Regions from separate parts of the Pseudomonas sp. FME51 genome, predicted to be linked through region 2. Evidence: predicted binding sites of a transcription regulator. Region 2 holds the regulator's gene; the other holds the start of a gene.
What was found. Region 2 encodes LexA, which represses DNA repair genes until DNA is damaged. Its sites were predicted from a motif close to CTGTNTNNNNANACAG; they were not measured.
Positions count from the first base shown of each region.

Region 1: a site for LexA is predicted at 8,223-8,238, ahead of imuA (translesion DNA synthesis-associated protein ImuA). Genes of this name have one in related genera too.

Region 1 covers NZ_JABUYN010000004.1:348,866-363,677, forward strand. Annotated here, with positions in the region: gene dnaE (DNA polymerase III subunit alpha) at 1-812, shown strand, start outside; gene accA (acetyl-CoA carboxylase carboxyl transferase subunit alpha) at 928-1,884, shown strand; gene tilS (tRNA lysidine(34) synthetase TilS) at 1,885-3,225, shown strand; gene INT39_RS09940 (CTP synthase) at 3,332-4,966, shown strand; gene kdsA (3-deoxy-8-phosphooctulonate synthase) at 4,976-5,821, shown strand; gene eno (phosphopyruvate hydratase) at 5,879-7,168, shown strand; gene ftsB (cell division protein FtsB) at 7,196-7,471, shown strand; gene ispD (2-C-methyl-D-erythritol 4-phosphate cytidylyltransferase) at 7,464-8,156, shown strand; gene imuA (translesion DNA synthesis-associated protein ImuA) at 8,329-8,934, shown strand; gene INT39_RS09970 (Y-family DNA polymerase) at 8,937-10,349, shown strand; gene INT39_RS09975 (error-prone DNA polymerase) at 10,346-13,426, shown strand; gene INT39_RS09980 (MBL fold metallo-hydrolase) at 13,431-14,300, opposite strand; gene INT39_RS09985 (solute carrier family 23 protein) at 14,374-14,812, opposite strand, start outside.
Region 2 covers NZ_JABUYN010000006.1:9,019-23,830, reverse strand. Annotated here, with positions in the region: gene aceK (bifunctional isocitrate dehydrogenase kinase/phosphatase) at 1-1,357, opposite strand, end outside; gene cysK (cysteine synthase A) at 1,474-2,448, opposite strand; gene INT39_RS11965 (DUF748 domain-containing protein) at 2,548-3,624, shown strand; gene INT39_RS11960 (AAA family ATPase) at 3,756-4,601, shown strand; gene INT39_RS11955 (vWA domain-containing protein) at 4,615-5,793, shown strand; gene INT39_RS11950 (DUF1653 domain-containing protein) at 6,026-6,244, shown strand; gene topA (type I DNA topoisomerase) at 6,348-8,978, shown strand; gene INT39_RS11940 (DUF6586 family protein) at 8,990-9,499, shown strand; gene INT39_RS11935 (hypothetical protein) at 9,563-9,802, shown strand; gene INT39_RS11930 (SulA-like leucine-rich domain-containing protein) at 9,868-10,383, opposite strand; gene lexA (transcriptional repressor LexA) at 10,395-11,006, opposite strand; gene INT39_RS11920 (TetR/AcrR family transcriptional regulator) at 11,181-11,864, shown strand; gene INT39_RS11915 (L,D-transpeptidase family protein) at 11,944-12,429, shown strand; gene nagZ (beta-N-acetylhexosaminidase) at 12,468-13,454, shown strand; gene INT39_RS11905 (CsiV family protein) at 13,458-14,021, opposite strand; gene mfd (transcription-repair coupling factor) at 14,018-14,812, opposite strand, start outside.

The DNA.
Region 1 (14,812 bases), on a different contig from region 2:
AGAAGGTGGATCGCAACCGTGCGGCCCTGGCCGCCGCCATGGAGGAAGCCATTGCGGCGGCCGAGCAAACCCTGCGCAGCGCGGACAGTGGGCATGAGGATCTGTTTGGCGACCTGCTCGGGCCAGCGGCCGAGCGGGATGTGTTTGAAGTCTATCGCAACGTGCGTGAATGGACCTTCAAGGAACGTTTGCGCGGCGAAAAGGAAACGCTCGGATTGTATCTGACCGGCCATCCCATCGATGAGTACGAAAAGGAAGTCCGGCGTTTCGCTCGTCAGCGCATCATCGACCTCAAACCCTCGCGGGATTCGCAGACCATTGCCGGGCTGGTATTCGACCTGCGGGTGATGAAAAGCAAGCGCGGCGACAAGGTCGGCTTCGTGACGCTGGATGACCGTTCGGCGCGCGTTGAAGTATCGCTGTTCGCCGAGGCTTATCAGGCTGCGCAATCGCTGCTGCAGAAGGATGCCTTGCTGGTGGTGGAAGGCGAGGTGGCGGTGGATGATTTTTCCGGCGGCATGCGCGTGCGTGCCAAGCGGGTAATGAGTCTGGAGGAAGCCCGCACCTCACTGCTGGACAGTGTGCGGATCAATCTGGATACCAGCCAACACGGTCCGGAATGTCTGGGCCGGTTGGCTGGGGTGCTGCAGCAATACAAAGGTAATTGCGCGGTAACCATCGAGTTGCAACGCCCCGATGCGCAAGCCCTGCTGCGTCTGGGTGAAGCATGGCGGGTCGAGCCCGCCGATGACCTGGTGCAGACGCTGCGTGACCAGCTGGGCAAAGGCAGCGTCTCTCTGCATTACAGGTAAAGCAGAATTTGGACATTCTCACGGGGTGCGCCTGCTCGACGCAGGCATGGCAATCCCGTAAGGTAACGCAAAAAACAGGATGCCCCGATTGGGGCCACGCGGATAATCGACGCTTATGAGCAAGAGCCAGAAATACCTCGAATTTGAACAGCCGATTGCCGACTTGCAGGCCAAGATCGAAGAGCTGCGTCTGGTGGGCAGTGACAATTCGCTGAACATCACTGAAGAAATCACTCGTCTGAAGGACAAGAGTCGTTCGCTCACCGAGAGCATTTTCTCCAACCTGTCGAGTTGGCAGGTGACGCAGATGTCGCGGCATCCTCAGCGCCCTTACACGCTGGATTACATCCGCCATATCTTCACCGACTTCGAAGAGCTGCATGGTGATCGACATTTCGCCGATGATGCTGCCATTGTCGGCGGCATCGCGCGCCTGGATGGTCGTCCGGTGATGGTTATCGGTCATCAGAAAGGCCGCGATGTGAAGGAAAAGGTGCGTCGCAACTTCGGCATGCCCAAGCCTGAAGGGTATCGCAAGGCCTGCCGCCTGATGCAGATGGCTGAGCGTTTCAAAATGCCCATCCTGACCTTTATCGACACCCCCGGTGCATATCCGGGTATCGACGCTGAAGAGCGCGGACAGAGCGAAGCCATTGCCTGGAACCTGCAGGTCATGTCGCGCCTGAAGACCCCGATCATTTCCACCGTTATCGGTGAAGGTGGCTCCGGTGGTGCGCTGGCTATTGGCGTCTGTGACCGCCTGATGATGCTGCAGTATTCCATCTATTCGGTGATCTCCCCGGAAGGCTGTGCCTCGATTCTGTGGAAGAAGGCGGAGAAAGCCTCCGATGCGGCCGAAGCCATGGGTGTTACTGCCGCACGGCTGCAGGAACTGGGTCTGGTGGATAATCTGATCCCCGAGCCGCTGGGGGGCGCGCATCGCGAGCCGGAAGAGATGGCGGCCCGACTCAAGGCGCAGTTGCTGGCTGAGCTGGACAAGCTGGAAGGTCAGTCTGCCGATGAGCTGCTGGACAGCCGTTACGAGCGACTGATGGCCTTCGGTATCCAGTAAGTGTTCAATCTGCAGGGGCTGCTTGAACAGCTGGCACCCTGCATGGATGCCCCGGTCTGCTGGCTGGGGCTGTCCGGCGGTCTGGACTCCATGGTGCTGCTGGATGCCATGGTGCAACTGCATCAATCACATTCTCTTCCTCCCCTCAAAGCCATCCATGTACATCACGGCCTGCATACCGATGCAGATCAGTGGGCGGAGCATTGCGCGCGTGAGTGCGCGGCTCGCGGTGTGGAGTTGCATGTCGAAAGAGTGTGTCTGGCGTCGGCGGGCAGTATCGAAGAGCTGGCAAGGGACGCGCGGTACTCGGTATTCGAGCGGCTGATGGGCCGTGACGACTGTCTGCTGTTGGCACACCACCGCGATGATCAGCTGGAAACCCTGTTGTTTCGCGTGCTGCGCGGTACCGGATTGAGAGGTCTGGCCGGCATGCCGCGCAGTCGCGCGCTGGGCGCCGGGCAATTGTTGCGACCGCTGTTGTCCTGGGAGCGGAGAGAGTTATACGACTGGGCCAGCGAGCAACCGCTGAGCTGGATTGAAGACCCGGCCAACGCCGATCCCCGTTATGCCCGCACCGCATTGCGTCATGCGTTGTTGCCTGATCTGCGTCGGCGATGGCCGGCAATGCCCGAGCATCTGCTGAGGCTGGCCGAGCATGCGGAGGAGGCCAATCAGTTGCTGGACGAGCGGGCGAGCGAGGATCTGCAGCTGGCCCAGGGCATGCTGACGGATATCTGGCTGACGGCCTGGCCCAGTCTGGATGTGGCGGCAGTCGCTGCGTTGACTCCGGCACGGCAAAAGAATCTGTTGCGCTACTGGTTGCACGCCAATGGCATGCGGCTGCCTGATCAGCGGCATCTGCACAGCCTGATGATTCAGCTGGGCGCTGCGCAGGACACTCAGCCGGTGGTGCAACTGGGCCAGGCACAGCTATACCGTTCGTCAGGTCGGCTGTGGTTATTACCGACGGGCGGTGTGCCCGCCGGTATCGAACAGCAGCTGACGCACTTTGCCGATACGGCATTGGTGGCCGGTAATGGCTGGCTGCGCATGGCGCCCGGTGGCGGTGGTATTGCCGCGCGGCAGGGTGCCTGGCGAATTGACTATCGCCGAGGCGGCGAGCAGATCAAACTGCCCGGTCGGCCGCACCAGATGTTGAAAAAACTGTTTCAGGAAGCCGGTATTCCGGCCTGGATACGCCCGGCAATCCCGTTGCTATACTGCGACGATCGGCTGATTTCGGTGGCCGGACGCTGGAACGCCGAAGGGGCGGACGCCGGGGCGGATGATACTGGCTGGGCGGTGACATGGGAGCCGGGTTTGATGCCGGTTTTGGATTGAGCAAATCCAGGCTGTCTGGTATCCTGACTTCCCATCTTGACGAGACTTTGGTCTCCCTTCGGTTCCCTGCGGCTACGGTCGCCTAACTTCAATCTACGGATTTTTCATGACGCGCTACATCTTCGTCACGGGTGGTGTTGTATCTTCTTTGGGCAAGGGCATCGCCTCGGCATCCCTGGCGGCGATTCTCGAAGCACGTGGCCTCAAGGTCACCATGCTCAAGCTGGATCCCTACATCAACGTGGATCCGGGAACCATGAGCCCGTTCCAGCACGGTGAAGTCTTCGTCACCCATGATGGTGCCGAGACTGACCTGGACCTGGGCCATTACGAGCGCTTCATCCGTACCCGCATGACCCAGAACAACAACTTCACCACCGGTCGCGTCTATGAAGACGTGCTGCGCAAGGAACGTCGGGGTGATTATCTGGGCGCCACCATTCAGGTGATTCCGCACATTACCGACGAGATCAAGACTCGCATCATCCGTGGTGCCGGCGATGCCGATGTGGCCATGGTCGAAGTGGGTGGGACCGTGGGTGATATCGAGTCGCAACCTTTTCTTGAGGCCATCCGCCAGCTGCGCCTGGAAGTAGGCGCCAAGCGTGCCATGCTGATGCACCTGACGCTGGTACCCTACATCGCTACTGCCGGTGAAACCAAGACCAAGCCGACTCAACATTCGGTCAAGGAACTGCGCTCCATCGGCTTGCAGCCTGACGTGCTGGTGTGCCGCTCCGATCATCCGATCGATCTGGCCTCGCGGCGCAAGATTGCGCTGTTCACCAACGTCGAAGAACGTGCGGTGATCAGTCTGCCCGACGCCGATACCATCTACCGTATTCCCGGCATCCTGCATGCCCAGGGTCTGGATGATTACGTCGCCGAGCGCTTCGGTCTGGAGTGTGACAGCGCCGATCTGTCCGAATGGGAGCGGGTGGTGGATGCCAAGCTGCATCCCGAGAAGGAAGTCACCATCGCCATGGTCGGCAAGTACATGGAATTGCTGGATGCCTACAAGTCGCTGATCGAGGCGCTGAGTCACGCCGGCATCCAGAGCCGCACCAAGGTCAATGTGCGCTATATCGACTCGGAAACCATCGAGGAGAATGGCACTGGCCAGTTGGAAGATGTGGACGCCATCCTGGTACCTGGCGGCTTCGGCCTGCGTGGCGTGGAAGGCAAGATTGCCGCCGTTCGCTATGCCCGTGAAAACAAGATCCCGTATCTGGGCATCTGTCTGGGTATGCAGGTGGCCGTCATTGAGTTCGCTCGCAACGTTCTCGGCTGGGCAGACGCCAACTCCACTGAATTCGACAAGACCTCGAAGCATCCGGTGGTGGGTCTGATCACTGAGTGGCAGACCGCGACCGGCGAAATGCAGACGCGCGACGAGTCCTCCGATCTGGGCGGCACCATGCGCCTGGGCGCTCAGGAGTGCGCCTTGGAGGCAGGCAGCAAGGCCCGTGAATGCTATGGCGAGGACGTGATTGTCGAGCGTCATCGTCACCGTTATGAGGTCAACAACAACCTGCTGGCCGAACTGGAAAAGAGCGGTTTGAATGTGTCTGGCCGGTCAATGGATGGTGCCTTGGTTGAAATGGTCGAAGTGGCAGATCACCCTTGGTTTGTGGCTTGCCAATTCCACCCGGAATTCACCTCCACACCACGTGATGGCCATCCGCTGTTCAGCGGTTTCGTCAACGCGGCGCTGCAGCAACGCGCCGGCAAGAAAGCCTGAGGAAACGTCATGGCCCAGAAAATTGTTCGCGTTGGTGATATCGAGATTGCCAACGATAAGCCGTTCGTGTTGTTTGGCGGCATGAATGTGCTGGAATCCCGTGATCTGGCCATGCGCATCTGTGAAGAATATGTGGCGGTGACCGAGAAGCTCGGCATCCCCTACGTGTTCAAGGCCAGTTTCGACAAGGCCAACCGTTCGTCGATCAATTCCTACCGGGGGCCGGGCATGGAAGAAGGTCTGAAGATCTTTCAGGAGATCAAACAGACCTTCAATGTGCCGGTCATCACCGACGTACACGAGCCGCATCAGGCTGCCCCGGTGGCCGAGGTGTGCGACATCATCCAGCTGCCGGCGTTCCTGTCCCGGCAGACCGATCTGGTGGTGGCCATGGCGAAAACCGACGCTGTGATCAATATCAAGAAGGCGCAGTTTCTGGCGCCCCATGAGATGCAGCACATCTTGAGCAAGTGCGAAGAAGCCGGCAATGACCGGCTGATTCTCTGCGAGCGCGGCTCCAGTTTCGGCTACAACAACCTGGTGGTGGACATGCTCGGCTTCGGTCTCATGAAGCAGTTCGAGTATCCGGTATTCTTCGACGTGACCCATGCTCTGCAAATGCCTGGCGGTCGCAGTGATTCGGCAGGTGGTCGTCGTGCCCAGGTTACCGATCTGGCCAAGGCCGGCATGAGCCAGGGTCTGGCCGGTCTGTTCCTGGAAGCGCACCCGGATCCGGACAATGCCAAGTGTGATGGTCCCTGCGCGTTGCGTCTGGACAAGCTGGAGCCGTTCCTGATCCAACTCAAGGCACTGGATGATTTGGTAAAAGGTTTCCCGCAACTCGAAACGGCCTGATTGCCAGGCAACCCCCTTTCAATACAAAGCATGTTTCAGATGGAGAAAGCAGCAATCATGGCGAAGATCATTGACATCAAGGGTCGTGAAGTACTGGACTCGCGTGGTAATCCGACCGTTGAAGCGGATGTGATTCTGGAAGGCGGCATCCTCGGCAGCGCTTGCGCTCCGTCCGGCGCCTCTACCGGTTCGCGTGAAGCGCTGGAGCTGCGCGACGGCGACAAGAGCCGTTACCTGGGCAAGGGCGTATTGAAAGCCGTTGCCAATATCAATGGTCCGATCCGTGACTTGCTGCTGGGTCGTGATGCACTGGATCAGTCGGGTCTGGATCGTGCCATGATCGAACTGGACGGTACCGATAACAAAGGCAAGCTCGGCGCCAATGCCGTTCTTGCAGTATCTCTGGCTGCTGCCAAAGCAGCGGCTCAGGCCAAGGGCGTGCCGCTGTATGCGCACATCGCTGATCTGAACGGCACCCCCGGCCAGTACAGCATGCCGGTGCCGATGATGAACATCATCAACGGCGGTGAGCATGCCGACAACAACGTCGATATTCAGGAGTTCATGGTGCAACCGGTCGGCGCGAAGACCTTCGCCGACGCCCTGCGCATGGGAACCGAGATCTTCCATCACCTCAAGGCAGTATTGCAGGGCCGTGGCCTGAGCACCTCTGTGGGTGACGAGGGTGGTTTCGCACCGAACCTGGCGTCCAACGAAGATGCTCTGGGTGCCATTGCCGAAGCGGTTGCCAATGCCGGTTACAAGCTGGGTGAGGACGTAACCCTGGCCCTGGATTGCGCAGCCAGCGAGTTCTACAAGGATGGGAAATATGACCTGGCCGGTGAAGGCAAGGCATTCGACGCTGCCGGTTTCGCCGACTATCTGGCGGGTCTGAGCCAGCGCTATCCGATCATTTCCATTGAAGATGGCATGGATGAGTCCGACTGGGCTGGTTGGAAAGTGCTGACCGACAAGATCGGCGAGAAGGTCCAGCTGGTGGGTGATGATCTGTTCGTGACCAATACCAAGATCCTCAAGCGCGGTATCGATGAAAAGATCGGTAACTCGATTCTGATCAAATTCAACCAGATCGGTTCGCTGACCGAGACACTGGAAGCCATTCAGATGGCCAAGGCTGCCGGTTTCACCGCCGTGATCTCGCACCGCTCCGGTGAAACGGAAGACCACACCATCGCCGATCTGGCTGTAGGTACGGCTGCCGGCCAGATCAAGACCGGTTCGCTGTGCCGTTCCGACCGGGTGTCAAAGTACAACCAGCTGCTGCGCATTGAAGAGCAGCTGGCGGGTAAGGCACCCTACAATGGCCGTGCCGAGTTCCGTGGCTGATAGTCGACTTCCGGGGAGGTTGCCTACTTGAAATGGCTCTGGCTGATTTCGTTGATATTGTTTGTCGGACTGCAATATCGTCTCTGGGTAGGCGAAGGCAGTCTGGCGCACGTCGCCGAACTCAAGCAGGACATTTCCAGTCAGCAGAGCGAGAACGAGAAGCTGCTTGAGCGCAATCGCGTGCTTACTGCAGAAGTCATCGAGCTGAAACAGGGGTTGGAAACCATCGAAGAGCGTGCCCGGCATGAACTGGGCATGGTCAAGGAAGGTGAAACCCTGTTCCAGTTGAGCGGTAATGACTGAAACCCAGCTGTCTTTCTGGGTGGTCATTCCCGCTGCCGGCGTCGGCTCGCGCATGCGCGCCGATCGTCCAAAGCAATATCTGCCCTTGAATGGGCGCTGTCTGATCGAACATACCCTTGACTGTTTTCTCGACCAGCCCGGATTGTCCGGCCTGGTAGTCTGCCTGTCGCCGGCTGATGAGTGGTGGCCGGAGCTAGCCTGCGCGCGTGATCCACGCATTACCCGGACCGATGGTGGTCGTGAACGCGCCGACTCGGTTCTCAACGGACTGCAGGCGCTCATGGCGCTGGGCGCAGCCGAGCAGGATTGGGTACTGGTGCATGACGCCGCCCGGCCCAATTTGGCTCACTCCGATCTGCGCAAGTTACTGCACACACTGCAAAATGACCCCATCGGCGGGCTGCTGGCCGTGCCGGTGCGCGATACCCTGAAACTGACCGGGCCGGACGGCCGGGTCAGTTCCACTCCGGACCGTTCACTGTTCTGGCAGGCCTATACCCCGCAGATGTTCCGCCTGGGGGCGTTGCGCGCCGCTTTGAGTAACGCCTTGGCGGCCGACGTAGCGATCACCGATGAAGCCTCGGCCATGGAATGGGCCGGTCAGGCACCACGCCTGGTCGAAGGCCGTGCAGACAACATCAAGGTGACCCGGCCGGAAGATCTGGAGTTTCTGCAGCGGCGTTGAGTTGATGACCACTCCAGGCATCCATTCATCCACTGCAGATTGACCGCGGTTAGGGGACTCAATATGCTGTATGTCTGTACAGTGTAATGGTGCCCCCCATGATTGGCTATTCCTTTTCTTTTTCCTTTCCGTTTGCGCAGACCGCCGCTGCCTTGTCCATGGAGCTGGGCCGATGAGTGCGGTGGTGTCGCTCGATGCCCTGTTGCGTCAGCAGCGGGTATGGAAAGGACGGGGCGAGGTCGCGCCGGCGGCAGCTCAACCCACCGGGCATCCGCAGCTGGATGCGCTGCTGCCTGGCGGTGGTTGGCCGGAGGCGGCGCTCAGCGAAATTCTGCTGGCGGCGCCGGGCGCGGGAGAGCTGCAGTTGTTGTGGCCGACCCTGGCGCGGCTGACCCGGGCTGGAGAGCGGATTGTGCTGGTGGCGCCGCCTCATATTCCCTATCCCCACGCCTGGCTCCAGGCCGGTGTCGATCTGCGCTGGATGACCTTGATCGATGCGCCCGACCGGGAAGCGTTGTGGGCGGCTGAGCAATGTCTGCGCTCGGGCAGTTGCGCTGCAGTGCTGTGCTGGCCGCAACGCATCAATGATCGTGGATTGCGCCGTCTGCAACTGGCGGCGGCCACCGGTCAGACCCTGGGGTTTGCCTGCCGTTCTCTGCGCGAGGCGGTCAATCCGTCGCCAGCCGCCCTGCGTCTGGCAGTGGATTGCCAGCCACGACAGGTGCGCGTGCTCAAATGCCGGGGCGCGCTGGTGCCGGGTCAGTCGGTTGCGCTCTGAGCATGCGCTGGGCTTGTATTCTGCTCACTCAACTGGCGCTGGATGGCGTATCGCGCAGCCGTGACGATCAGACCCAGCCGCTGGTGCTGGTAGCCGGCCCGGCGCAGCGCCGGGTTATCCGGGCAGCCAATCCCGCAGCTCGTCAGCTGGGGCTCAAGCCCGGTCAGACGCTGATTGCCGCGCAAGCACTGACCAGTGGTTTTGCCGTGGCCGAGTATGATCAACAACAGATTGATCACTGGCAGCATTTCCTGGCCGCCTGGGCCTATCGTTTTAGTTCCCATGTCAGTCTGGATTATCCTCGGGCTCTGCTGTTGGAAATCGAGTCCAGTCTGGGACTGTTCGGCCCCTGGCCGCGTTTCGAACAGCGTTTGCGCACCGAGCTGACCGAGCTGGGCTTTCAGCACCGCATCGTGTTGGCGCCGAACCCGGCGGCGGCGCGGGCGTTGGCCAATGTGCATGATGGCCTGGCAGTTGACGATGCCGCCTTGCCGAGAGAAATCGAACGCCTGCCCATCAGTCGCTGTGGCTTGCCGACCGACACAGTGTCCGCCCTGGCCCGCATGGGGCTGCGGCAGGTGAAACAGTTGCTGGTATTGCCACGGGATACCCTGGGCCGACGTTTCCCCAAGGATGTGCTGTGGCATCTGGATACGCTGTTGGGCCATCAGCCGCTGGCGCTTGGCAACTTCCAGCCGGCAGATGAGTTTGCTGCACGGATCGAATTCAACTTCGAGGTCAACAACCATCAGGCGCTGCTGTTCCCGCTGCGCCGGCTGATCGCCGATCTGCATGCTTTTCTTGCCGGCCGGGACTGTGGCGTGCAGCAACTCATGCTGGCGCTGGAACACCGCAGTCTGGCAGCTACCCCGTTGCCGGTGGGCCTGCTGACGCCGGAGCGCGATACTCAATTATTGTTCGATGTGGCGCGTGGCCGCCTGGAGCAGTTACAACTGCCCGCACCGGTGTTGGCGCTGCGCCTGTCGGCGCCGAACCTGCCGGATTTCGTACCGCAATCACAGGCGCTCTTTGTCGAACGGCCGCAGCAATCCCAGCCCTGGGAGCAACTGCGTGAACGGTTGCGTGCCCGCCTGGGAGACCAGACCGTGTATGGGCTGGCCGCTGTGGCTGATCACCGTCCGGAGCGCAGTTGGTGTACCGATGTGGCGGGCGGCAGAGCAGGACAGCACGATGAGCGACCGCGCCCTGGCTGGTTGTTGACCGAGTCGCAGCTGCTGAATGACCTGGTGCCCGAGATTATCGCTGGCCCCGAGCGTATCGAGTCGGGCTGGTGGGATGCCGGCGATCTGCGGCGGGACTATTATATGGTCCGCACCCGGGACGGGCGTCGGGCCTGGGTCTGGCGCGCGGCCGACGGCTCAGGGCCGTTCATGCTGCAGGGTTGGTTCGCATGAACGCGGCCTATGCCGAGTTGCATTGCCTGAGCAACTTCAGCTTTCAGCGGGGCGCCTCCAGTGCCGATGAACTGTTTGCCCGGGCGCATCAGCACGGTTATCGGGCTCTGGCGATCACTGACGAATGTACCCTGGCCGGGATCGTGCGGGCCTGGCAGGCGGCGAAGGAACATCAGTTGCCGTTGATCGTCGGCAGTGAAATGCAGGTGGAGAACGGGCCGAAGCTGGTGATACTGGTGGAGAACCTGCAGGGCTATCAACGGCTGTGCCAGTTGATAACCCTGGCCCGGCGGCGTGCGGAAAAGGGATGCTATCGGCTGCTGCGTGAGGATATCGGCGCTGATATGTCCGGGTTGCTGGCGTTATGGTTGCCTGCGGATAATGAGGACGTCAGCAAAACCGGCGTCTGGCTGAAAGACCGGTTTCCCGCGTCCCTGTGGTTGGCTATCGAGCTGCATCAGGGCGTCGATGATGCTCAGCGTCTGGCCCGGCTGCAGGCGCTGGCTGCCAGCCTGGATATTCCGGCGGTGGCCGCCGGGGGTGTGCACATGCACGCCCGCGGGCGTCGGGCATTGCAGGACACCATTACATCCATCCGACACCACTGTCGGGTGGACGAAGCCGGTCACCGCCTGTTCGCCAATGGCGAACGGCATCTGCGCAGTCGAGAGGTGCTGGTCGGTATCTATCCGGTGGCGTTGTTGGACGAAACGCTGCGTATTGCCGAACGCTGCCAATTCGATCTCAGTAAGCTGAAGTACCAGTACCCCCGCGAACTGGTACCGGCAGGACATACCCCGGCGTCCTGGGTGCGGCAGTTGACCGAGGAGGGTATCGCCTGGCGCTGGCCCGCCGGTATTTCCGCCAAGCTGCGCGGGCAGATCGAGACAGAGCTGACGCTGATTTCCGACCTGGAATATGAAAGCTATTTTCTGACCGTGCATGACATCGTCCGTTTTGCCCGCAGCCAGCATATCCTCTGCCAGGGGCGCGGCTCGGCGGCCAACTCGGCGGTGTGCTTTGCCCTGGGCATCACCGAGATCGACCCGGTGCACAGCAATCTATTGTTCGAGCGCTTTCTGTCCCGCGAGCGCAACGAGCCGCCGGACATCGATGTGGATTTCGAACACGAGCGGCGCGAGGAAGTGATCCAGTACGTGTTCCGCCGCTATGGCCGCCGCCGCGCCGCGCTGACCGCCGTGGTCAGCAGCTATCATACCGCCGGTGCCGTGCGGGATGTGGGCAAGGCGCTGGGGCTGCCAGCCGAGCAGGTCGATACTCTGGCGCGTTGTTGCGGACGCTGGAGCGATCATATTCCCACGCCGGAGCGGCTGCGCGAGGCTGGTTTCGATCCGGACAGTCCGATACTGCACCGGGTTCTGACCCTGAGTGGGCAACTGATTGGCTTCCCCCGTCACCTGTCCCAGCATCCAGGCGGCTTCGTCATCTCCGAGCAACCGCTGGATACCCTGGTACCGGTGGAAAATGCCGCCATGGACGGGCGCACCATCATCCAGTGGGATAAGGATGACCTGGACGCCGTCGGCCTGCTCAAGGTGGATATCCTGGCACTGGGCATGCTCACCGCGCTGCGCCGCTGTTTCGATCTGGTGCGTCATTACCGGGGCCGCGAACTGACCCTGGCGACCATTCCGGCAGATGACGGGCCGACCTACGACATGATCGGCCGGGCTGACACCATCGGCGTGTTCCAGATCGAGTCGCGGGCACAAATGAGTATGTTGCCGCGACTCAGGCCTCGGGAATTCTATGATTTGGTGATCGAGGTGGCGATCGTGCGTCCTGGGCCGATCCAGGGCGATATGGTGCATCCGTATCTGCGCCGGCGAAACCGGGAAGAACCGGTCACCTATCCATCAGAAGCACTGGAAAAGGTGCTGAAGCGCACCTTGGGTGTACCGCTGTTCCAGGAGCAGGTGATGGAACTGGCCATTGTCGCTGCGGGTTATACCGCAGGCGAGGCAGATGAACTGCGCCGCGCCATGGCCGCCTGGAAGCGTCGCGGCGGATTGGAGCCACACCGGGAAAAGCTCACCAACGGCATGCTTGAGCGCGGCTACGACCGCGAGTTTGCCGAGCGCCTCTTCGAGCAGATCAAAGGCTTTGGTGAGTATGGCTTTCCAGAATCCCACTCGGCCAGTTTCGCCTTGCTGACCTACGCCAGCAGCTGGCTGAAATGCCATGAACCGGCCGCCTTCACCTGCGCTTTGATCAACAGCTGGCCGATGGGCTTCTACAGTCCCGATCAGTTGCTGCAGGACGCCCGCCGGCATGACATTCAGACGTTTCCGGTGGATGTGCGTTACAGCGATTGGGATTGTTCATTGGAGCGCTGCGGCGATGGTCAGCTCGGTATTCGTCTGGGATGGCGCATGGTGGCTGGTTTTCATATCGAAGATGCTCGACTGATCGAACGGACCCGCCAGCAGCAGCCTTTTACCGATGTCAGTGACCTGAGCCTGCGAACGGGCTTGAATGCTCGTGCCCGAGATCTGTTGGCTGATGCCGGGGCGTTGCGTGGGCTGGCTGGCAACCGCTATTGCGCTCGCTGGGCTATGGCCGGTATTGAACCTCAGCTGCCGTTGTTTGCCGGACAGCCAGCGCTGGCCGAGGTTCCGGTAACATTACCCCTGCCGTCGGAAGCGGAAGAAATGCAGGCTGACTATGCGCTGGTCGGTACCACCATGGGACGCCACCCCATGGCCATTTTGCGCCCGCAACTGCGTGCTCGGCGCTGCCGCGATTCGAAGGAGTTAAAGGCGCTTGAGCATGGTCGTCCGGTGACGGTCGCTGGGCTGGTGACTGGCCGGCAGCGCCCCGGCACTGCCAGTGGAGTGACCTTTGTCACCCTGGAAGATGAACACGGCATGATCAATGTGGTGGTCTGGCGCGCCTTGGCCGAGCGCCAGCGCAAGGAGCTGGTGCTATCGAGCATGCTTCAGGTACATGGCCGGCTGGAGACCAAGGAGGGTGTTCGTCATCTCATTGCCTCTCGTCTGGTCGACCTGACGCCGATGTTGAATGGCCTGGCTACTCGTAGCAGGGACTTCCATTGATAGCTCAATGATCTGCTTTCTGCAGATTATCGCTGGTATCGCGAACCCGGTAGAGTCCCGACTCCTCATCGCGCCCGATGCGTGCCACGGCAATTTTCGCGTCATGGGTGAATACCAGGCGTCCATTATCGGCAACCATGTCATTGAGCAGCGCTTCCTTCTCGCCGATCAGAATCTCGGGGAAACGGTCATAGCCCATGGTGATCGGCAGATGTACCCAGGGCGCGCCGGGGATCAGATCACCGGGAAATACCACAGGACCATCGGGCATATCGAATTCAGGTAACATCAGTCCCGGCGTGTGACCATCACTGAAGCGGAAGCGCCAGTCTGGCCCGAGGGTGGGAGAGTGTTGACCGTCCTTAACCAGCTCCAGGCGCCCGCTGGCTTCAAGCAAACCGAGCAGTTGCGGAATGAAGGAGGCCTGATCCCGCGGATGTGGCCGCCGCGCACGTGCCCAGTGGCGATGGCCGGTGATGAAAGTGGCGTTGGGGAACAGCAGCTCGGAAGGTTTGCCCTCCTGCCAGGCGCTCAACAGGCCGCCGGCATGATCGAAGTGCAGGTGAGTAAGTATCACAACATCCATATCTTCATGGGTGAGGCCGATCTCAGCCAGACTGTCGAGCAAAACGTGTTGACGCTCGACCACGCCGTAACGTTCTTTCATTTCCGGAGAGAAAAAAGCCCCGATCCCGGTTTCGATGAGAATGTTGCGATCGTCCTCCTGTACCAGCAAGGCGCGGCAGCTCAGGGCGATGCGGTTGTGTTCATCTGTTTCAACCCAACGTGACCACAGCGCCTTGGGTGCGTTGCCGAACATGGCGCCGCCGTCCAGTCGCTGGCTATTGCCTTCGAGGGTGGTGAAAGTACGCATAAGGAACTCCCCTGTATCCCTACGCCGGTGCAATGACCGGCGTAGGGATGATTGCAAAGAAACGCTGAGGCGATCAGCTCTGATTCTGTTCTGGCTTGGCTGGCTTACTGATACTGCGGAACTTGAGCAGATGAGTGCGCTCGACCAGGATGTAAAGCACCACACCTGCGGCCAGCCCCCAACCAGCACCGTATACGGCCAGTACCACGCCCATGGTGCCGGCAATGCCGCGCTCGGTATTGTTGTTGAGCTGCTCGAAACCGACCATCAGGCAGATATAGCCGGTGAGAATCAGTGTCAGCGACAGGGCAATCGGCAGGACCGGCTGGAAGAAACTCACCAGCGGCAGCAGAAACAGCGCCAGAAAGCCGGTAATCCAGAAGGTGCCGGCACCGCTGTAGATCGACTCCATGGCATGGCGGCCATATTTGTAGCGTTCCGCCATGGTGGCAGCAACGGCCGTCCACAAGGGGCCGGCCAGACCGGGAGAGGGCGCGAAGAAGGCATGCATC
Region 2 (14,812 bases):
CGGCCGCCAGCTCCTTGATAGCCTGGCCGTAATCGATCAACGCTTCGCGGGTCTGGGACTCGCTGGCGGTCTCCAGATAGATGTTGAGCGGCGTCATGCGTCGCTCCGTCCAGCATTGACGGATCAGGATGGTGTCCCCTCGGTCGATCACTGTAGAGGGGGCGACTTCCAGGAGTTCTTTAAGGCACTCAGGTTCAAAGCTGTCCCGGGCGAAGCGGAAATCGGCGAAATCCTGGGTGTCGGCCATGCGGCCGACACGGTCATGGCGTTTCACCAGTCGGTATTTCTCGATGACAGTGGAGCGACTGATATTCTTCGAGGGCGAGAACTTGTCCTTGATGATCTTGAATACCGTATTGAAGCCATGGAGGGTGAATACGGTCATGACCATACCCCGGACCCCAGCGGCCATGACGAACTTGTCTTCGGGTGTGCGGGCCATGTAGTCGATCAGCGCGCGGTAGAATTCCGACTTGCCCTGCTTGTAGAAGCCGAGGGCGGTATAGAGTTCGGCGATCTGTTTGCCCGGCAGCAGGCGCTTGAGAAAGCCGATCATTTCTTCGGGCACCGTCACATCGACCATGAAATAGGAGCGGGTGAAGGAGAATATGATGGAGACCTCTGATTCGTCGGTGATCAATGTATCCACGCTGATACCTTCATTCTCTCGATGCACCAGCGCCAACACGAAGGGCCATTGTTCGCCCTGGCTCAGGACACGTCCGACCAGATAGGCCCCCTTGTTGCGATAGAACACCGGCTGGATCAGCTCCACGGTCAGGCCATGATCCAGCTGCGCCCAGTCCGGCAGGCCCTGCTTCATGCAGCGGATGATCAGCTGGCAGTCACGCTCGAAGTCTGCCCAGGGCGCATCGAAGGCATATTCGTCGAGAATCTGTCTGGCCAGACTGCTCAAACAGCCGCCGGAAATAAAGCCGCGCGTCAGCTGTATGCGTGAAGGTTTGCGCACCGGCGGGCGGGTGCTGTGTACAAACATGGTTCGGTCGCTGATCTGATCGTGGCGGTGCATCTTGAAGAACACCGAGTTGAACCAGGTCTCGGCCAGATCATCATCAAACCGGTCTTCAATCAGTTCTATATAGGCCTGCTTGATGGCGGGCCAGCAGTCTGCATCGAGAATGTCGCGACATAGCGGGTCGGCCGACAAGGTGTCCCTGGTCGCGTAGATACGGTCATCGTACAGGTTGATGCGCGCAGTGGACGCTTCTTGTATCTCGGTCCATTGGGCCAATTCGAAACGGGTGCGAGCCCCTTCGGTCAGATCGCGGAATGCGGCTCGATAATCATCGAATGCATCCAGCAGGCGTTGGGCAATGTGCGTGGCGGTGTCTGACATGAGGGAAGGCCTGTAACGTATCGGATGCGTTCAGGATAGCCATTCGACGGAGCCGGCGGAAGTATCGCAGCTGGAATCGATACCGGCGCGAACCTCCGGTATCGCAACTCAGGATATCAGGGCAGCATTTCCTGATCGGTGAACAGCTCGCTGAACAGCATGGTGGACAGATAGCGCTCGCCGGAGTCGGGCAGAATGACGACAATTGTCTGGTTCTGCATTTCCGGCTCCTGGGCCATGCGCACTGCGGCGGCCATGGCGGCTCCGGATGAGATGCCGCACAGGATACCTTCTTCGCGCATGATGCGCAGGGCCATGTCCTTGGCTTCCTCATCGGTGGTGAGTTCCACTCGATCGACCAGACTCAGGTCAAGGTTGCCGGGGATGAATCCGACACCGATTCCTTGGATCTTGTGCGGTGCGGGCTTTATTTCCTCACCGGCCATGGCCTGGGTAATTACCGGCGAACTTACCGGCTCCACCGCGACAACGGTGATGGCCTTGCCGCGGGTGTGCTTGATATGGCGAGCCACGCCAGTCAGGGTGCCGCCGGTACCTACACCGGATACCAGTACATCAATACCGCCTTCGGTATCGTTCCATATCTCCGGGCCGGTGGTTTTTTCATGGATCTCCGGGTTGGCCGGGTTCTCGAATTGCTGCAGCAGAATGTGGGTGTCGGGGGCCGCCTGGGTTATTTCAGTGGCCTTTTCGATTGCGCCTTTCATACCCTTGGCTGGCTCGGTCAACACCAGTTCTGCACCCAGCGCCTTGAGCACCTTGCGACGCTCCAGGCTCATGGAAGAAGGCATGGTCAGAATCAACCGATAGCCCCGCGCGGCAGCTACAAAGGCCAAACCGATGCCGGTGTTGCCGGATGTCGGCTCGACTATGGTCATGCCTTCTTTCAGCAGCCCTCTGGATTCGGCGTTCCAGATCATGTTGGCGCCAATGCGACATTTCACCGAGTGCGAGGGGTTACGCCCTTCGACCTTGGCCAGAATGGTGACGTCCTGGGGTCCGAGACGATTGATTCGAACCAGTGGCGTGTTGCCGATGGACTGGGAATAATCTGCGAAAACATGACTCATGGCGCTTCTCCTTGTGATGTGGGGCGGATTCAGCCTATGCCCGACACGCGAGGGCGTCAATCGGTGGAACTCCAGCCGGGTGCACCAGTCCCTTTAAATATGAACAAGACCCTGCATATTTCCATGGTAACGGTAGCTGTGCTGGCATTGCTGCTGATCATCCTGCACTTGATGCTGCCATATCTGGTGCGTAACTTCCTGAACGACAAGCTTGCCGATATGGGCGAGTACCAAGGTCATATAGAAGATGTGGATATGACCTGGTGGAATGGTGCCTATCGGATCAACGAGCTGGTGATCGCCAAGACCGAGGGCGAAAACCAAGTGCCCTTCGTCACTCTGCCGGTCACGGACATCAAGATACGCATGCGCGCGCTCTGGAAGGAAGGCATCTTGATCGGCGTGGTCGATCTTCATGAACCGGAGCTAAACTTCGTCGATGGCGAGTCGGAAGCGCAGAAACAGACCGGTGAGGGTGTCGACTGGCGCGCCCAGTTGGAAGAGATGGTGCCGGTGCGTCTTAATGAGGTGAATGTGCATGACGGCGCCGTGTTCTTCCGCAACTTCTCCAGTGATCCGCCGGTCAACATCAACGCCAATGACATCCAGCTGACTGTGCGAAATTTGACCAATGCTCCGGACGCACAAGGTCAGCGCAGCGCGAGCATGGAGGGGACGGCCAACTTTCTCGACCATGCGGCAGTTGAAGCTGCGGCGCATTTCGACCCGCTGGGCAGGGTCGATAACCTGGACCTGCAGTTGCGAATGCTCGGCCTGGATCTAACCCGTATCAATGATTTTTCCAGCGCTTATGGCAAGTTCGATTTCCGCGCGGGGGAGGGCGACCTGACGATGGAGATTGATGTGGAAGAGCGCCAGTTGACCGGTTATGTGAAGCCGCTCATGCGCAACGTGGATGTGTTCGATATGGATCAGGATATACGCAATGAGGACAAGGGCTTCTTCCGCGGTTTATGGGAGGCCATCGTTCACGGCGGCCAAGAAGTGCTGCAGAACCAGAGCAAGGATCAATTCGCCACCCGCATCGAGTTGACCGGTAGTCTGGATAACGCTGAAATGAGCGCATTCCAGGCGTTCATCCAGATACTGCGCAACGCCTTCGTCGAGGCATTCTCCCCCCGATTTGAGCGCGCTCTGGAGGAAGATCAGGAGTGATTCTGCTCGCCATTCACTAAGTGAATCCCGCTTGTGCGTTTACACCCATTCGAGGGGCGGGCTATAGTCCGGGGCTGTGAAAATAACGTGAATACCCGGCGTGTCCGGGCCTGTCCCCAAGGAATTCCCCCATGAAGTTCGAAGGTACTCAGTCGTACGTCGCCACAGACGACCTCAAGCTTGCCGTTAATGCCGCCATCACTCTCGAGCGCCCACTGTTGATCAAGGGCGAGCCGGGCACCGGCAAGACCATGCTCGCTGAACAACTGGCTGAATCCATGGGTGCCAAGCTGATCACCTGGCATATCAAGTCCACCACCAAGGCGCATCAGGGGCTGTACGAGTACGACGCGGTAAGCCGTCTGCGAGACTCCCAACTGGGTGTCGACAAGGTGCACGACGTGCGCAACTACATCAAGAAGGGCAAGCTGTGGGAAGCGTTCGAGTCCGAAGAGCGTGCCATTCTGCTGATTGATGAGATCGACAAGGCCGATATCGAGTTTCCCAACGACCTGCTGCAGGAACTCGACAAGATGGAGTTCTACGTCTACGAGACCAACGAAACCATCAAGGCCAAACAGCGCCCGATCATCATCATCACCTCGAACAACGAGAAGGAGCTGCCCGATGCCTTCCTGCGTCGCTGCTTCTTTCATTACATCGCCTTCCCTGACCGCGAGACCATGCAGCGCATCGTCGACGTACATTACCCGAACATCAAGAAGGATATGCTGAGCGAAGCGATGGATATCTTCTTCGACGTGCGCAAGGTGCCGGGCTTGAAGAAGAAACCGTCCACCTCCGAGCTGGTCGACTGGCTCAAGCTGCTGATGGCCGACGAGATTCCCGAGGCTGTACTGCGTGACCGCGACCCGACCAAGGCCATCCCGCCGCTGTACGGGGCATTGGTGAAAAATGAGCAGGATGTGCAATTGCTTGAGCGTCTGGCCTTCATGACGCGCCGACAGAACCGCTAACGGGGGAAGCCCTATGTTATTGGGTCTGTTCAATGAGATGCGCGCAGCCAAGGTGCCGGTATCGGTACGCGAGCTGCTGGATCTGATTAATGCGCTGAAAAAACACGTCGTGTTTGCTGACATGGACGAGTTCTACTATCTGGCGCGCACGGTAATGGTCAAGGACGAGCGCCACTTCGACAAGTTCGATCGGGCCTTTGGCGCATACTTCAATGGTCTGCAGGATCTGAACGAGCTGCTGGAAGCGCTGATACCGGAGGATTGGTTGCGCAAGGAGTTCGAGCGCCTGCTGACCGACGAGGAGCGCGAGCAGATCAAGTCGCTGGGCGGTCTGGACAAGCTGATCGAGGAGTTCAAGAAGCGCCTCGAAGAGCAGAAGGAGCGTCACGCTGGCGGCAACAAGTGGGTCGGTACCGGTGGTACCAGTCCCTTCGGCTCCGGCGGCTATAACCCTATGGGTGTCCGGGTCGGTGATGCGGGCAAGCGTCAGGGGCGTGCGGCCAAAGTGTGGGAGCAGCGCGAGTACAAGAATCTGGACGATCAGGTTGAGCTGGGCACGCGTAACATCAAGGTGGCCTTGCGTCGCCTGCGCAAGTTCGCTCGTACCGGTGCAGCAGAAGAGTTGGATATCGACGGCACCATCGACCACACGGCACGTGACGGCGGTCTGCTGAATATCCAGATGCGTCCGGAGCGGCGCAATGCGGTGAAGTTGCTGTTGTTGTTCGATATCGGTGGCTCGATGGATGCGCACATCAAGGTCTGCGAGGAGTTGTTCTCGGCCTGCCGTACCGAGTTCAAGCATCTGGAGTACTTCTATTTTCACAACTGTCTCTATGAGTCAGTCTGGAAGGACAATATGCGGCGTACCAATGAGCGCATATCGACCATGGATGTGCTGCACAAGTACGGTGCGGACTATAAGGTGGTGATTGTCGGTGATGCGGCCATGGCGCCCTACGAGATCACCCAGCCCGGTGGCAGCGTGGAGCACTGGAACGAGGAGGCCGGCCACGTCTGGATCACGCGCCTGCGCGAGAAATATCCGAAGATGATCTGGATCAACCCTTATCCGAAAGACGCCTGGGGTTACACCACCTCAACCCGCATCATTCAGGATCTGATGGAGGAGCATATGTATCCTCTGACGTTGGCGGGTCTTGAGGAGGGGATGCGGTATTTGAGTAAATAACGCTCCGTGGCTGTGGGTTTGTGCAAGGACTGCATTTGCCGACTGGCCATGGCGGACACGCTGCAAGTACGTCCCTGTAAGCTCGTTGATGGCGTCCCTGCCATCAAACGGTCCGCCAGGGCCAGTCGGCAAACGCCGCCTGGGACGTATTTACGGCGCCTCTGCCTGACCCGGACCGGCAAATGCTGTCCTGCACGTAAGCCCCCAGCCCCCAAAGAAACAGAGATCAACCATGACAATAAAGCCAGGCCGCTACCGCCACTATAAAGGCAAGGACTATCAGGTAATCGACGTTGCGCGACATTCCGAAACCGAAGAGCTGTTGGTGGTCTATCGTACTCTGTATGGCGAATTCGACATCTGGGTGCGACCGCTGGGGATGTTCATTGAAGAGGTGATCGTGGATGGCAAAACACTTCCACGCTTTACCTTTATCAGCGAAGACGTGTAGGCTCTGGCCCTCCAGACAGCCTGTGCGCCCTAGCCAGGCACTGTTGGCGCCTCGCCCCCGTCGGGCGCAGGCCGATTTGATTGATTGAGGAATATTGTTACCCATGGGAAAAGCACTGGTCATTGTGGAGTCACCAGCCAAGGCCAAGACGATCAACAAGTATCTTGGCAATGACTTCGTGGTGAAGTCGAGTATCGGACACATCCGCGATCTGCCCACCAGCGGCAGCAGCAAGACCGAGAGCAAGCCCAAGGGGACGCGCAAAGCTGCCTCTGCATCGGAAGTCGACAAACAGACCAAGGCCAGAATGCAGCTGGTCAATCGTATGGGTGTCGATCCCGAAAACGACTGGAAGGCGCATTACGAAATTCTGCCCGGCAAGGAAAAGGTCATCGACGAACTGCGTCGTCTGGCCAAGGAAGCCGACACCATCTATCTCGCAACGGATTTGGACCGCGAAGGGGAGGCCATCGCCTGGCACCTGCGCGAATCCATTGGTGGCGACGATAGCCGCTACCGCCGGGTGGTGTTCAACGAGATTACCAAGAAGGCCATTCAGGAAGCTTTCGCCAAACCGGGCGAGCTGGACATGAACCGGGTCAATGCGCAACAGGCGCGTCGCTTTCTGGACCGTGTCGTGGGCTACATGGTGTCACCGCTGCTGTGGCAGAAGGTTGCCCGTGGATTGTCTGCCGGACGGGTACAATCGGTTGCGGTTAAATTGATCGTCGATCGTGAGCGCGAGATCCGTGCATTCATTCCAGAAGAGTTCTGGGAAGTTCATGCCAACCTGAATACCCCGAAAAGCGAGTCCGTGCGCTTTGAGGTGGTCAAGGAAAATGGCGAGACCTTCCGCCCGCTGAACAAGCAGCAGACCGACAAGGCGCTGGAGCAGCTGCAAGGTGCCGGCTACAAGGTGGTCAAGCGTGATGCGCGGCCAACCAGCACCAAGCCTGGCGCACCCTTCATTACCTCCACGCTGCAGCAGGCTGCGAGTACGCGCCTGGGCTTCAGCGTGAAGAAGACCATGATGATGGCTCAGCGATTGTATGAGGCTGGCTATATCACCTACATGCGGACCGACTCGACTTTTCTGTCGGCCGACGCCGTCAACATGGCGCGGGAATATATTGAAAAGAGCTTTGGCACGCAGTATCTGCCTGAAACGCCAAACGTCTATGGCAGCAAAGCCAATGCCCAAGAAGCTCACGAAGCTATTCGTCCTTCCGATGCGAAGCTCAAATCCACCGAGCTCAAGGGTATGGAGCGCGATGCCGAGCGTCTGTATGAGCTGATCTGGCGCCAGTTTGTGGCATGTCAGATGCCACCGGCCAAGTACCTGTCGACCACCATCACAGTGCAGTCTGGCGATTTCGAGCTGCGTGCGCGTGGGCGTATTCTGCAGTTTGACGGCTTCACCAAAGTGTTGCCGCCGCTGGGCAAGGGTGGCGAGGACGAAGTGCTGCCTGACATGCAGGTCGACAATGTCCTGGAGCTGGTCAAGCTGGATCCCAAGCAGCACTTTACCAAGCCGCCGGCGCGCTATTCCGAGGCGAGCCTGGTCAAGGAGCTGGAGAAGCGCGGTATCGGCCGTCCTTCCACCTACGCGTCGATCATCTCCACCATCCAGGAGCGCGGCTACGTTGCGCTGAACAATCGGCGTTTCTATGCCGAAAAGATGGGCGATATTGTCATTGAGCGGCTGAATGAAAGCTTCCCCAACCTGATGGATTACAGCTTCACTGCGCGCATGGAAGAGTCGCTCGATGATGTTGCTCATGGTGAGGTGGTATGGAAGAAGGTGCTGGATAAGTTCTACGCGGATTTCAGTCTCAAGCTCAAGGCGGCCAGTGCCGCGGAGCCGGGGCAGGGTATGCGTAGCAATCTGCCGACACCAACAGATATTCCCTGTGTTGAATGCGGTCGCCCGATGATGATCCGCACCGCCTCCACCGGCGTTTTCCTGGGATGCTCGGGCTATGCTCTGCCGCCCAAGGAGCGTTGCAAGTCCACGGTGAATCTGGTGCCTGGTAACGAAGTGGCAGCGGATGATGATGAAGGTGAGTCGCGCATTCTGCGTGCCAAGCGCCGGTGCCCGATCTGCTCCACCGCAATGGACAGCTATCTGGTTGACGAACAGCGCAAGCTGCATGTGTGCGGTAACAATCCGGACTGCAGCGGTTTCGAAGTCGAGCAGGGACAGTTCAAGATCAAGGGCTACGACGGTCCGGTGATTGAATGTGACAAATGTGGCAGTGAGATGCAGCTCAAGACGGGCCGTTTCGGCAAGTACTTCGGCTGTACCAACAGTGCTTGCAAGAACACCCGCAAGCTGCTGAAGAGTGGTGAAGCGGCGCCGCCGAAGATGGATCCGGTATTGATGCCGGAGCTGCGCTGCGACAAGGTGGATGATGTCTATGTGCTGCGTGATGGCGCGTCCGGACTGTTCCTGGCTGCCAGCCAGTTCCCGAAAAACCGGGAGACCCGTGCGCCACTGGTCAAGGAGCTGTTGTCGCATCGCGATGCCATTGACCCCAAATACCACTTCCTGCTGGATGCGCCGGTTGCTGATCCGGACGGCAACCCGACGGTGATTCGTTACAGTCGCAAGAGCAAGGAGCAGTATGTGCAGAGCGAAATTGAAGGTAAGCCCAGCGGCTGGCGAGCATTCCACGATGGCAAGAAATGGAATATCGATGACGCACGCAAGGGCAAGGCCAAGACTAAAAGCTGAGCGACGCCCGCATGGCAAATGAAGCCTATATCCGCACCAACCAAGCGCTGACCTTCGCTCGGCTGGCGCTGGCGTCCTGGGAGGCGTCCAGCGCCTCCACGGCGCTGGACGCCGTGACCATGGCCCGTTATCACCGGGAACACACCCTGTTCCACGCCTATCGCGCGACGCAGTCGCTGATCGTTGAAGTGTCCGGGCGTTATAACCTGGCGCCCTGGGATACGAGCACGGTTGAACAAATGCTGAGTGCCATCGGCGATGGCGAGTTTCTCAGTCCCGAGCTGAGCGAGCTGGCACTGCAAAGCGGCGACAGCAGCAGTTGGCTTGCGGGTATGTTACTGGCATGGCGCCAATTACATGCGCCGCCAGGCGCTGCTGTGACTGAGCCGCTCAAGGCCGGCACCCTGATTGCCAGCACAGCAGCTGCTGGTGGTGAATGGGGTTTGGCTGAGGCGCGCGTAGCGATTGAGGTGCTGTCGAAACTGCTCGACCGCTACCGGGAAAGCATGCGGGAATGGTGAGCAGCGCTCGGGCTGGAACTGTCACTGTGGTACACTGCGCCGCTTGACTGACAGGAGACAAAAATGCCTTCACCCTTTCTCGAGATCATAGAGCTTGCCGACGGTACGGTTGCCTTGCGCCGTCCGGACGAGGAGGGCAAGCCGTTGTTGACCATTGAGTTCTCCGAGGAAGCCAGGGATTTCCTGCAGGGCAACTACGTGGAAGTGGCCAAGGCGATGATCGGTGCTGGCATGCAGATGGCGGGTCAGATCATGGAAGAAGATCCGGATCTGGATTTTGACGAGCATCGCGTGTTGCACTGAGCGCCCCCTGATAGAGCCGGGCAGTCCAGCCCGGCTACCATCTCCAGGTAGATCCTGAACAGCTACTACAGGCGGCCATGTTGTGCCGGAGTGGCTTCTGCATTCCCCATGCGGATATTCAGGCTCGCGCAATGACCTGAGCGCGCGGCCATTTCCAGTCGATGAGCAATGCCAGGCGAGGTCGGTAGCCAGCTTACTACCGCATGGCTGTGGCCCAGTTGCAGAATCTCACAACACAGATCCACAACGTCCATGCCATGCGTGGGGCGAATGATGAGTATGCGCTGCGGGTCCAGTCCAGCTGCTCGCAACCACTTCTGGCTGACCGGCAATGGCGGATCAATCAGTGTCAGCCAGCCTGGCATGTTGGCCTGACTGAGGTCGCGCAGTACCGGCGCCAGCCATTGCAGGCATTGACGCGGTGCGCCATTCAGGCAGATTTCGCTGAAGCCGACGTTGTCGGGCTCGCAGTCGGGCATGGCGGCTGTTGTCAGGCTTTGCGCCTTCAGGCGCGAGGACATCAGCGCGTGATGCAATAAGTCGGGCTGTGCCGCTGAATTTCTATTTCGCGCATACTGCATGGCCTGCTCCTTCAGTGGCGTATAACACCCACGCTCAACCCTTCGATGATCAGTTCCTGTTCGCGCAGATCCACTTCGATGGGTGCGAAATCAGGGTTCTCTGCAATCAGTGATACCTTGCGTCCCTGTTTGTGGAAGCGCTTGACCGTCACTTCATCGCCAATCCGAGCGACTACCACCTGGCCATTTCTGGCTTCGCTGGTACGATGCACTGCCAACAGGTCGCCATCAAAAATGCCGATGTCCTTCATGCTCATGCCGCGTACGCGCAGCAGATAGTCGGCGCGTGGGCTGAAGAAAGAGGGGTTGATACGGCAATGATCTTCGATGTTTTCCACTGCCAGGATGGGGGCGCCAGCCGCCACCTGACCGATGATCGGCAGTGCATCTTCGGCTGCCTGCATATCGCTGTCGGCGGGCAGGCGAATACCGCGGGAGGCTCCTGGAATCATTTCAATGGCGCCTTTTCGTGCAAGTGCCTTCAGGTGATCTTCTGCCGCGTTGGGGGAACGAAAGCCCAGTTCCTTGGCGATATCAACGCGTGTAGGCGGATAACCATTGCTGCTCATGTGCGCTTTGATAAAATCCAGTACCTGCTGTTGCCGTGCCGTCAGTTTTTGCATTTCTTATAGCCTGTGTTTTTATACAGTCCCTGTGATTATATACAGTTCGGGGGGGAGGGCAAGTTCGTTTCCGTATTTGCAGCAGGGTACGGCTGTGGTGAAATGACAGAGTTGACAGTGATGTCGTTTGAAACGTATGTTTCAAACATATGACCCCAAGCGTCGGAGTAGTCAGTGGCCCAGTCTGAAACAGTTGAGCGCATCCTCGATGCTGCGGAGCAGTTATTTGCCGAGAAAGGTTTTGCCGAAACCTCGTTGCGCCTGATCACCAGCAAGGCGGGAGTCAACCTGGCTGCGGTGAACTATCATTTCGGCTCCAAGAAGTCGCTGATCCAGGCCGTGTTCACCCGCTTTCTCGATCCCTTTGTCAGCAGCCTGGAGCAGGAACTCGATCGCAATGAGCAGGCCGGCAGCCCCGAGCTGGGCCTGGAGTCGCTGCTGGACATGCTGGTGCGCCTGGTGTTGGCGGTGAAACCACGCAGCGGACATGATCTGTCCACCTTCATGCGCCTGTTGGGTCTGGCATTCAGCCAGAGCCAGGGGCATCTTCGTAAGTACCTCGGCGAGGTCTATGGCAAGGTGTTCAGGCGCTATATGGGGTTGGTGGTGCACAGCTCACCGGAGCTGCCGGTCGATGTATTGTTCTGGCGGGTTCACTTCATGCTGGGCAGCGCTGCCTTTACCTTGTCGAGCATGAAGGCGCTGAAGGCCATCGCTGAGTCCGAGCACGGCGAACGGGCTGGGACTGAAGAGGTGTTGCGCCAGATGGTGCCTTTCCTTGCCGCCGGTATGCGTGCCGGCAGCGCTCTGCCGGATGAAGCTGGAAAGCTTCCACGTAATACCCTGAAATCCGTATAGCTGGGCTTGGCCAGCCCCAGCCCGGGGGCTTACCTAAGGGCGTGTGATCCGTTATCGTGTGCCCTTTGCAGCGGAGCTGATCATGCGGCTTGACCTGATCCATATATCCCTTGAACGACAGATGCTGACCGGCTTCCATGCGGGCCGGCAATTGTGCAGCTATCCGGTGTCCACAGCGAAGAATGGCGCGGGTGAGATGAATGGTAGCGGCTGCACGCCGCGTGGACAACATCGGGTGCGGGCGCGCATTGGTGCGGAGCAGCCGCTGGGCGCGGTATTCATTGGGCGGCGGCCGACCGGTGAAGTCTGGTCGGCCGAGCTTGCTGAGGCGCAACCGCAGCGGGACTGGATACTGACTCGCATACTCTGGCTATGTGGTGAAGAATCTGGCGTCAATCGTGGCGCTGATCGTGATTCGCAGCGCCGCTATATCTACCTGCATGGCACAGGTGACGATCAGCCGATGGGTATTCCTCTGTCCCATGGCTGCATACGTCTGCGCAATTCCGACATGTTGACACTTTTTGATATGACGCCGGCAGGTTGCCCGGTAGTCATCGAATAACCTTACTCAGGAGCATTTCATTGAAGCAAGGCACATTGATGCTGGATCTGGCCGGCACCTGGCTGACCCCGGAAGATCGCCAGTTGTTGAGGCAGCCGGAAGTGGGCGGGATGATTCTGTTTGCTCGTAATACCGAGGCGCCAGCTCAGGTGCGCGAGCTGGTGCGCAGCATTCGTGCGGTACGCCCGGAGATGCTGATTGCGATCGATCAGGAAGGCGGGCGCGTGCAACGGCTGCGGCGCGATGTATTGCGCTTGCCGGCGCTTGGCCGTATCGCCGAGAGTGCCTCGGCGGACAGGGGGGAGCTGGCTGAGGCGGCCGCCTGGTTGATGGCAACCGAGATGCTCGCCTGCGGTATCGACATCAGTTTTGCGCCGGTGCTGGATCTTGATCATGGGCGCAGCCAGGTGATTGGTGATCGCTCGCTGGGCGGTGATCCGCAGGAGGTCATCCAGCTCGCTGTAGCCTATGTGCGCGGCTTACATCAAGCCGGCATGGCGGCGACCGGCAAGCATTTCCCGGGGCATGGCTGGGCAGAGGCGGATTCGCATACCGATCTGCCGGTGGACTCACGCAGCGAGGCGAGCATTCGTGAGTCTGATCTCAAACCCTTTGCGGCGCTGGCAAGCGTACTGGATGGCATCATGCCGGCGCATGTGGTCTATCCCGCGGTCGACAGTCTGCCGGCCGGTTTCTCGCATCGCTGGCTGCAGGATATCCTGCGCGCCGAGCTGGGTTTCCGGGGGGTGATCTTCAGTGATGATCTGACCATGGCGGGAGCTCATGCAGTGGGCGGTATGGCTCAACGGGTAGATGCTGCGCTGGCGTCAGGTTGCGACATGCTGCTGGTATGCAATGATCGCGCGGCTGCCGAACAGGCGTTGGTACATGCGCAGCGCAGCGGCATGCAGCCATCGGCGCGGGCGCAGGAGTTGCTTGCGCGCTGCGCGCAAGGTGTCGATTACAAGGCGCAGCCGCGTTGGCAGAAGTTGGTTGCTTCGTTGCAGAGTGCTGGCCTGTTGTGAGACTCAGGGCTTGCTGATACGAATCAGCAAGCCCATGCTCTTGTGATCCAGGTAGTAAATCTCATTGGCTCGCAGTCGGCGAGTCGACTGCAGTCGCTCGCTGATCGGCTCAGCCATGCCCTCACTGGCATGGTTGAGCCAGAAGGTGACTTTCGCGGTAAGCGGATCGCCATCCAGGCTGATCACCCCCTGCACCGGATACAGCGAGCCTCCATTCGGCGCGGCCAGGTTGCCGCCCTCATGAAGAGCAACCGTCAGGTCGCTATCCGCCGGTTGAGTCCAGGCACGATGCAATCTGATGGTGTAGCCCTTGGCCGCCAGTTTGCTCGTCTGGCTATCCAGGCTGTATCGGGTGCGGTCGATGCTGCGTACGTCGCTGCGGGTTGTTGCATCCAGCGAGACGGCCTGCCAATCCCAATCATGCTCCGGCGAGGCTCCCGGCACGATCTGCGCGCCGGGCTGGCTGAAAACCACCACTTCCACCAGATACTGCGCCTGCGCCAGTGCGCTGCAGCTCAGTAAGGTCAGGGCCGCCAGAAGGCGGAATGCATATCGAGTCGGGTTCATCGGCGTTTTCCTTTGCCTGGTTTCTCGGGCGACTGTTGCAGGCGCTCGATCAATGCTTCCACCGTATTCAGACGCAAGGCAGGTGCGGCCATGGGCGCGCTGAAACGGAATACGCTGCCGCCATCCAGGCGATAGCGTTGCGGATTGTCCTGGATCAGCCGGATCAACACCAGTGGATCCACCGTTGTGTCAGCCGCAAACTCGACGCGGCCATGCTCCGCTCCTACATCTATCTTGCTGATGCCCAGCGGGGCGCAGCGCAGTTTCAGCGCGGTGATCAGAAACAGGGTCTTGGCCTGTTCCGGCAGCAGGCCGAAGCGATCAATCATCTCAACCTGCAGATCCTTGAGGTCTTCGTCGTTCTGCGCGTTGGCAATACGCTTGTACAGCGTCAGGCGGGCATGTACGTCCGGCAAATAATCGTCCGGGATCAGCGCCGGCAGGCGCAGGTTGATATCCGGGCCGCCGTTGAGTGGGTTCTCCAGATCCGGCTCCTTGCCTTGCTGGATGGCCTTGATCGCCCGTTCGAGCATATCCATGTACATGCTGAAGCCGACCGCCTGGATCTGGCCGCTCTGGCCTTCGCCGAGCAGTTCACCGGCGCCGCGGATTTCCAGGTCGTGGGTGGCGAGGGTAAAGCCGGCTCCCAGATCCTGCGCTGCAGCGATGGCTTCGAGGCGTTTCTCCGCGTCACCGGTCAGCTTGCGGCCTGCCGGCGTCAGCAGATAGGCATAGGCCTGATGATGGCTGCGGCCGACACGGCCGCGCAGCTGATGCAGTTGCGCCAGGCC